DNA from 2 places in the Shinella sp. S4-D37 genome. Region 2 is predicted to be linked to the other one. Evidence: predicted binding sites of a transcription regulator. Region 2 holds the regulator's gene; the other holds the start of a gene.
The links. Region 2 encodes PhoB, which activates phosphate uptake and scavenging genes when phosphate is short. Its sites were predicted from a motif close to TGTCATNNANCTGTCAT; they were not measured.

Region 1 (3,962 bases), on a different contig from region 2:
CCTGCAGGCGCAGGTCCCGCGCCATCGGGAATTCCAGCGGCTCGCGCGTGAGGTCGCCGGCGACATGGCCGTCCGGCAGGCTGCCGTCCTCCTCGACGAGGCCCTCACCCGCGAGGATGTCGGAGACCCGCATGACCGGCTCGCCGGCCTCCTCGCGTTCCAGCGGCGCATCGACCGCTTCGTCGGTGAGCAGCGACGGATCGAGCAGGCGGTGGGTATAGTCGAAGGTCGGGCCGAGAAGCTGGCCGCCCGGCAGGTCCTTGTAGGTCGCCGAGACACGGCGCTCGACAAGCATGTCGCCCGTCTCGACCGGCCTGGAATAACCGAAACGCGGCAGCGTCGTGCGATAGGCGCGCAGGATGAAGATCGCTTCGATCATGTCGCCGCGGGCCTGGCGCACGGCGAGCGCGGCGAGCGAGCGGTCGTAGAGCGAGGCTTCGGCCATCACGCGGTCGACGGCAAGGCCGAGTTGCGCGACGATCTGCTCGATGCCGATGGCCGGCAGCGAACGGTCGCCGCGGCGGCGGTCGGCGAGAAGGCGGTGGGCGTTGGAGATGGCGGCTTCGCCACCCTTGACGGCAACATACATGGGTCTACGCCTCCTTCACGCTGATGAGTGTGGTGCGCGGCAGGCAGAGGATGCTTTTGCCCGCAACGAGGATCACGTCGACGCCGCGCGGAAATCCCTGCCGGTTCTCCGACCAGAAATGCGCGAACATGTCCGGCAGGCCGACGGGCGCGATCTCCGCCTCGCTGCGGATGCCAGGCCCCCGCAGCACGAGCGGCCGGCCGCCCTCGAAGGCGTCGATCTCGACGACCAGCGTCGTCGAGCGATCCGGATATTCCTGCGTGCCCTGCGCGAAGAGGCAGAGGTTCGGCAGCATCGCGCCCTCCTCGACGAAGGCGAAGCGGGCATCCTGCCGCGCGTCGGTGACGGTCGCGCCGGCATTGAAGGCGAGCCAGGCCGGCAGCGCCGAAGCCGCAAGCGCAGGGGTCAGCCAGACGGCGGTGTCGTGGTCGCAAAGCGTCAGCGCGAGCGCGCCGGCCGCAGCATTCAGCGGCGCGGGCGGCGCGACCGTCGCGTCCACCGTGCCGATCGTGCCCGGGCGGGCCATGCAGTCCATCAGCGTGCGAAAGACGGCCTGGGCCTCGAACACCGGTTCCTTGAAACCGCCGGCAAAGGCGAGCGTATCCAATGTCATCAGTCCTCTCCGCGAACCATGGTGAAGAAATCGACGCGGGTGGCGGCGGTCTGGCGTGCCTTCCCGGCATCCTCGCCGGCGAGGCGCGCGGCGATCCCATCAAGCAGCGTCTCCACCCCGGCCCGGTGGGCCGGCTGCTGGAAGAGGGCGTCGAAGATCGCCGCAAGCCGCGCCTTGGCGCCATCGGTGCCGAGCGCCTGGCCGTGGCCGACCGTGCCGTCGTCGAGACGGATGCTCGCGCGGGTCACCGTCGCCTCGCCGAGATTGAACGGCGCCCCGCCGCCGCCTATGCGCCCGCGCACCATGACGAGGCCCGTCTCCGGGCCGCGCACCGGCCGGGCGTCCGGCTTGTCGGCGAGCGCTTCGAACGCCGCATGAAGTTCGGCCCGGCTCGCCTTCGCAAGCAGGCCCATCGCCCTCTGCCGGGCGCCGGTCGCGGTGGGCTCCGCGGATTTCTGAATGGATGCCATTGCCTCATCTCCAAATGTCTATTAATCTAGACAACCGAACATCTTGAGTTTCGTCTTAATCGGGCGGAATGACAAGGGTGTGACAATGCAGTTCGGCGGGGGCGGAAATGGTGGAACGGCAATCGGGCGTGGCGCTCTGGCGGCAGATCGCGGACCGCATGCGCCTTGCGATCAACAACGGCGATTTCGACGAAACCGGCATGATGCCGCCGGAGACGGTGCTGGCCGGCCGCTTCGGCGTGAACCGGCACACGGTGCGCAGCGCCATGGCGGCGCTTTCGGAGGAAGGCATCGTCAGGCCGATCCAGGGCATCGGCACGCGCATCGAGCGGCGCGACCGCCTGCGCTTTCCCATCTCCCGCCGCACGCGCTTTTCACAAGGGCTCGGCGACCAGACGCGCGATCTGGAAGGGCGGTTGCTGGCGGCCGCGACGGAGGCGGCGCCCGCCGCGATCGCCGCGGCGCTCGGCCTTGCGCCCGGCACGCCCTGCCTCCGTCTCGAAACCGTCAACAGCGCCGACAGACGCCCGGTTTCCTGCGGCACGCATTATTTCCCGGCCGACCGGTTCAGCGGGATCGACACGGCTTATGAGAGGACGCGCTCGATCACGGCGTCGTTTCGCGAACTCGGCGTGTCCGACTATGTGCGCCGATCGACGGAAATCTCCGCCATCCATGCCGAGGGCGACGATATCCGCCACCTCAAGCTCTCGCCGGGGGCCATCATCCTCGTGGCGACGGCCGTCAATACCGATCTCGACGGCGTTCCGATCCAGTTCTCCCGCACGCGCTTTGCCGCCGACCGGGTCAAACTGACGGTGGAGCCGGAGCTGGACGGGGCTACTTCCGGCAGCAGAGGATGAAGCGGCGGTAAAGCAGGGTGCGCAGCCTGTTGCGCAGGTCCGCCGTGCGACGCTGGGCCTTGGCGATCGGCGCATGCGAGCGAACCGTCATATCGCGAAAACCCGCCGCCGCCAGCAGCGGCAGCACGCGCTCGACGGTGAGCCCGTCGCCGAAGGGCAGACGCTGCATGATGCCGGCGTGCCGGTCGCTCATCGCGCCGTCATAGTGCGGATCGGAGCCGATCACCTTGTCGATGAGGGCGATGGCCCGGCTCGCCAGCCGCCCAAGGCGGGTCGGCGCGGACCAGTCGCCGTCGAAGAACAGCAGGATGCCGCCGGGCTTCAGCATGCGGTGCCATTCGGCGAAGGCCGCATCCGGCGTCGTCAGCGTCCAGACGAGATGGCGGCAGACGATCGCGTCATAACTCTCGTCCGGCTCCATCGGGTTTTCCGCATCGGCGAGCAGGAAGCGAAGGCCTTTCGCGCCGGCATGCTTCTTCCGCGCCACCGCCAGCATCGCCTCGGAGAAATCGAGCGCCGTCACTTCGTGGCCGAGCGAGAGGAGAAGGCGCGTCACCTCGCCCGTGCCGCAGGCAAGCTCCAGCACCCGGCGCGGCGCGGGGCCGAGGTTCTCCCGGATCGCCGCCGCCCAGGCGTCGAATTCGGGGCCTTCGGGAATACGGTGGCCGAAGGCGAGATCGAAGGTTTCCGAGCGGCGCGACCAGTAATCGCGAATGTCTTCCTTCAGGTGGTCGTTGAGGCGCGGGCCGTGCATCATGTCCCCTCGCCCGCAACCAGCTTCAGACGCGGCGGCCGCGGCTCCGGCCGGCGATAGCGGATGAAGCAATTACCGGCGCCGTCGCGCTCGACATCGACGGTGACGCCGAAGACGTCGTTGAGGCGCTGCGGCTCCAGGACCTTGCCGGGCGTGCCGAGCGCGACGATGCGGCCGCCCTGCATCACGGCGATGCGGTCGCAGAACATGGCGGCATGGTTGAGATCGTGCAGCGCGGCGACGACGGTCAGCTCCTGCTCGCGCACGAGCTGGAGCAGGCTGATCTGGTGGCCGATATCGAGATGGTTGGTCGGCTCGTCGAGGAGCAGGATCGGCGCCTGCTGGGCGAGCGCGCGGGCGATGTGCAGCCGCTGGCGCTCGCCGCCGGACAGCGTGTGCCACAGCCGGCCGGAAAAATGCGCCATGTCGACCTCCTCCAGCGCCCGGTCGACGATGGCGTCGTCGGCGCGCGACCAGGGCGTCAGGGCGCCGAGATGCGGCGTGCGGCCGAGTTCGACCGCCTGGCGCGCGGTGATGCGCTCGGTCGTCTCGGCCTGCTGCTCGACGAAGGCGATGCGCCGGGCGATCGCCTGCCGGCCGTGGTCCGCGAGCGGCTTTCCGTCGAGCGTCACCGCGCCGGCCTGCGGCGTGCGGATGCCGGCGATCAGCGACA
Region 2 (3,962 bases):
CTTGCGCGTGTGCGCATCGTCCATGATGACGCGCAGATCGCTTTCCGAAACGGCGGAAAGGTCGAGAAAATGCTTGGCCATGATGTGTCCTGTCTGTCCGTTCGCTGCTTACGCGGCCTTGGCGGCCGTGAGTTTTTCCGCCGCGCGCTCGATGCGGGCAAGTCCCTCGCGCGCCTCTTCCGCGGTCACGGTCAGCGGCGGCAGCAGCCGCAGCACGTTGTCGCCTGCCGGCACGGCGAGCAGGTTTTCCGCCCGCACGCCCTTCAAGAGGTCGGCGACCGGGATCTTCGCCTTGATGCCGAGCATCAGGCCCTCGCCGCGCACGTCCTCGATGACGTCGGGGAAGCGATCCTTCAGCGCGGCAAGGCCCTGGCGGAAGACGAGCGCGACGTCGCGCACATGTTGAAGGAACCCCTCCTCCAGCACCACGTCGAGCACGGCGTTGCCGACGGCCATGGCGAGCGGATTGCCGCCATAGGTGGAGCCGTGCGTGCCGGCGACCATGCCGGCCGCCGCCTCGTTCGTGGCAAGGCAGACGCCGAGCGGGAAGCCGCCGCCGATGCCCTTGGCGATCGCCATGATGTCGGGCGCGACCCCCGCCAGCTCATGGGCGAAGAGGCGCCCCGTGCGGCCGACGCCGGTCTGCACCTCGTCCAGGATGAGCAGCAGGCCGTATTCGTCGCAGAGCTGGCGCAACTCCTGCATGAACTCCTTCGAGACCGGGCGCAGCCCGCCCTCGCCCTGCACCGGCTCGATCAGGATGCCGGCCGTCTCCTCGGTGATCGCATCCTTGACGGCCGCGATATCGCCGAAGGGAACCTTGAGGAAACCCGGCGCCTTGGGACCGAAGCCCTCGATATACTTCTCCTGTCCGCCGGCGGCGATCGTCGCGATCGTGCGGCCGTGGAAGGCGCCTTCGAAGGTGATGATATGGAACTTGCCGGGATGGCCCTTGGCGAAATGGTAGCGCCGGGCCGTCTTGATCGCGCATTCCAGCGCCTCGGCGCCCGAATTGGTGAAGAACACCTTGTCGGCGAAGGTGGCCTCCGTCAGCCGGCGGCCGAGGCTTTCCTGGCCCGGGACCTCGTAGAGGTTCGACAGGTGCCAGACCTTGTCGGCCTGGTCCTTCAGCGCGGCGACGAGATGGGGATGCGCATGGCCCAGCGAATTGACGGCGACGCCGGCGGCAAAATCGAGATATCGCTCGCCATCTTCGGCGATCAGCCACACGCCCTCCCCGCGCGTGAACCTGAGCGGCGCACGCATGTAGGTTTCATAGAGCGGCGCGACATCGGCCATGCGCGGATCCTCCGAAAAGAGATGCGGAAAAACAGGAATGCGGCTTGACTTTTCCAGCCTTTAGAAAAACCAAAAGCCGCCTTTCGGCGGCATGCCGCACTATCGGCATTTCGTACCGGGATGTCAACAAAATCGCGGCCGAAATGGCGCTGAACATCCCGCAAGGTGAGGATTCACGGCGCGCACGGAAGGTGTCTCTATCGAGTCACACCCGACCAGCAAGTTGGGGAAAACTCCGAAATCGATTCGCCCGGATTCCAGCGACTCTTGTCACAGAGTCCCCCGGTCTCTAGGTTAAGGACCAATTACTAGACTGCATGCGGCGGAACTAGTCAGCAAGAGAGTTAGGGCGCTCAGGTTCCGGACCCGTCCGGAGCACGACGAGGGATTCCCGCATCCTGGGCGCCGAGCGGAGACGAAAACATGAACTGGACAGACGAGCGCGTTGAGAAACTCAAGAAGCTCTGGAGCGAGGGCCTGAGCGCGAGCCAGATCGCGGCGCAGCTCGGCGGCGTCAGCCGCAACGCCGTCATCGGCAAGGTGCACCGGCTGAACCTGCCCGGCCGCGCCAAGGCCGGCGGCACCCAGGCCGCGGCCCGCCCGAAGCGTCCGGCCCCGGCGACGCCGCGCCCGTCGACCTTCGCAGCCCGCCCCGTCGCCGCCCGCGCCGTCGTCCGTCCCACCGGCAACACCATTGCCAAGGAAGAGATCGACGTCGATTTCGAAGCCCAGGTCGAAACCCTTCCGGTTCCGGCCAACGGCAACAACGTGGTCGTGCCGATGTCGCGGCGGCTGGAGCTGACCCAACTCACCGAGCGCACCTGCAAGTGGCCGATCGGCGACCCGCTCAACGACGACTTCCATTTCTGCGGCAACGAGTCCCCGGACAACTCGCCCTACTGCACCTACCACCAGCGCCTCGCCTACCAGCCCTCGGCCGAACGCCGCCGGATGCGGTAGGTTTTCCACGGCAGAACATGCGATGCGGGCCCGGAAGGGCCTGTTTTCGTTTGGGACGCGGGATGAGGGGCGGACGGCACCCCGGAACGCAAACAGGCCCCTGAGGGCCCATTTCCGTCCTTGGGAGGAATCCCGTTCGCTCAGGCTTCCAGCGAATAACCGGCGCCGCGGACCGTACGGATGACGTCCTGCATGTTGGCGAAGTTGAGCGCCTTGCGCAGGCGCCCGACATGCACGTCGACGGTGCGCTCGTCGACATAGATGTCGTGCCCCCAGACGCCGTCGAGAAGCTGCGAGCGCGAGAAGACGCGGCCAGGCGAAGTCATCAGGAACTCCAGCAGGCGGAACTCCGTCGGACCGAGGCGGACCTCGCGGGTGCGGCGATGGACCCGATGGGTCTCGCGGTCGAGTTCGATATCGCCGCAGCGCAGCACGGTCGAAACCACCTCGGGCTTGGCCCGGCGCAGCATCGCCCTGACGCGGGCGACGAGTTCCGGCGTCGAGAAGGGCTTTACGACATAGTCGTCCGCGCCGGTGGCAAGGCCGCGCACCCGCTCGCTCTCCTCGCCGCGCGCCGTCAGCATGATGATCGGCAGGCGCTCGGTTTCCGGGCGCTGGCGCAGGCGCCGGCACAGTTCGATGCCGGAGACGCCCGGAAGCATCCAGTCGAGGATGAGGAGGTCCGGCATGCGCTCCTGCAGGCGCATCTCGGCCTCGTCACCGGAGAGGATCGTATCGACCTCGAAACCTTCCGCTTCCAGATTGTAGCGGAGGAGGACGCTAAGCGCCTCCTCGTCTTCCACGACGGCAATTCTGGGCACCATGAAGCTGAACCCTACTCTGTTTACTCGGACGCGTCGGCAACGCCGGCCGCGACAACGGAGGTCGAGGTGTCGTCCTTCGGACGCTCGCCCTCCGGCTGCGAGCCGGTCGCCATGTAGTAGATGGTTTCGGCGATGTTGGTCGCGTGGTCGCCGATACGCTCGATGTTCTTGGCGCAGAACAGGAGATGCGTGCAGGGCGTGATGTTACGCGGGTCTTCCATCATATAGGTCAGGAGTTCGCGGAACAGCGAGGTGTAGATCGCGTCGATCTCATCGTCACGCTCGCGGATGGCTTTCGCCTTCTCGATCGAGCGGGTGGCGTAGACGTCGAGCACTTCCTTCAGCTGCATCAGCGCCAGTTCGGCAAGATGCTCCAGGCCGCGGGTGAGCTTGCGGGGCATGCCCGAGCTCTGCACGGCGATGACGCGCTTGGCGGTGTTCTTGCCGAGGTCGCCGACACGCTCCAGCTCGGCGGCGATGCGGATCGCGCCCATGATCTCGCGCAGGTCCGCGGCCATCGGCTGGCGCTTGGCGATGGTGACGATCGCCTTGTCGTTGATCTGGCGTTCGGCCGTGTCGAGGATGACGTCCTCGGAGATGACCTTCTGGGCCAGCGCCGCATCCGTCGTGACGAGGGCGCGGACGGAATCGGCGACCATCTGCTCGGCGGTGCCGCCCATTTCGGAGATGCGGCGGGAGAGGTACTTCAGTTCTTCGTCGTAGATGGAGACGATATGGGTCGATGACATGGCTTTGTCCTTGATGCGCTCGGGTTCAGGTAAGACGGGGCGTCAGCCGAAGCGGCCCATGATGTAGTCCTGCGTGCGCTGGTCGTCCGGGTTGGTGAACATCTTGTCGGTGTCGTTCTCCTCCACGAGG

Region 1: a site for PhoB is predicted at 1,741-1,757, ahead of phnF (phosphonate metabolism transcriptional regulator PhnF). Genes of this name have one in related genera too.

The regions. Positions count from the first base shown of each region.
Region 1 covers NZ_JBFNXL010000003.1:46,461-50,422, forward strand. Annotated here, with positions in the region: gene AB3G45_RS04230 (carbon-phosphorus lyase complex subunit PhnI) at 1-589, opposite strand, end outside; gene phnH (phosphonate C-P lyase system protein PhnH) at 594-1,202, opposite strand; gene phnG (phosphonate C-P lyase system protein PhnG) at 1,202-1,672, opposite strand; gene phnF (phosphonate metabolism transcriptional regulator PhnF) at 1,780-2,535, shown strand; gene AB3G45_RS04250 (class I SAM-dependent methyltransferase) at 2,513-3,289, opposite strand; gene AB3G45_RS04255 (ABC transporter ATP-binding protein) at 3,289-3,962, opposite strand, start outside.
Region 2 covers NZ_JBFNXL010000005.1:3,299,065-3,303,026, forward strand. Annotated here, with positions in the region: gene argF (ornithine carbamoyltransferase) at 1-81, opposite strand, end outside; gene AB3G45_RS23675 (aspartate aminotransferase family protein) at 109-1,299, opposite strand; gene AB3G45_RS23680 (GcrA family cell cycle regulator) at 1,723-2,259, shown strand; gene phoB (phosphate regulon transcriptional regulator PhoB) at 2,400-3,083, opposite strand; gene phoU (phosphate signaling complex protein PhoU) at 3,104-3,832, opposite strand; gene pstB (phosphate ABC transporter ATP-binding protein PstB) at 3,875-3,962, opposite strand, start outside.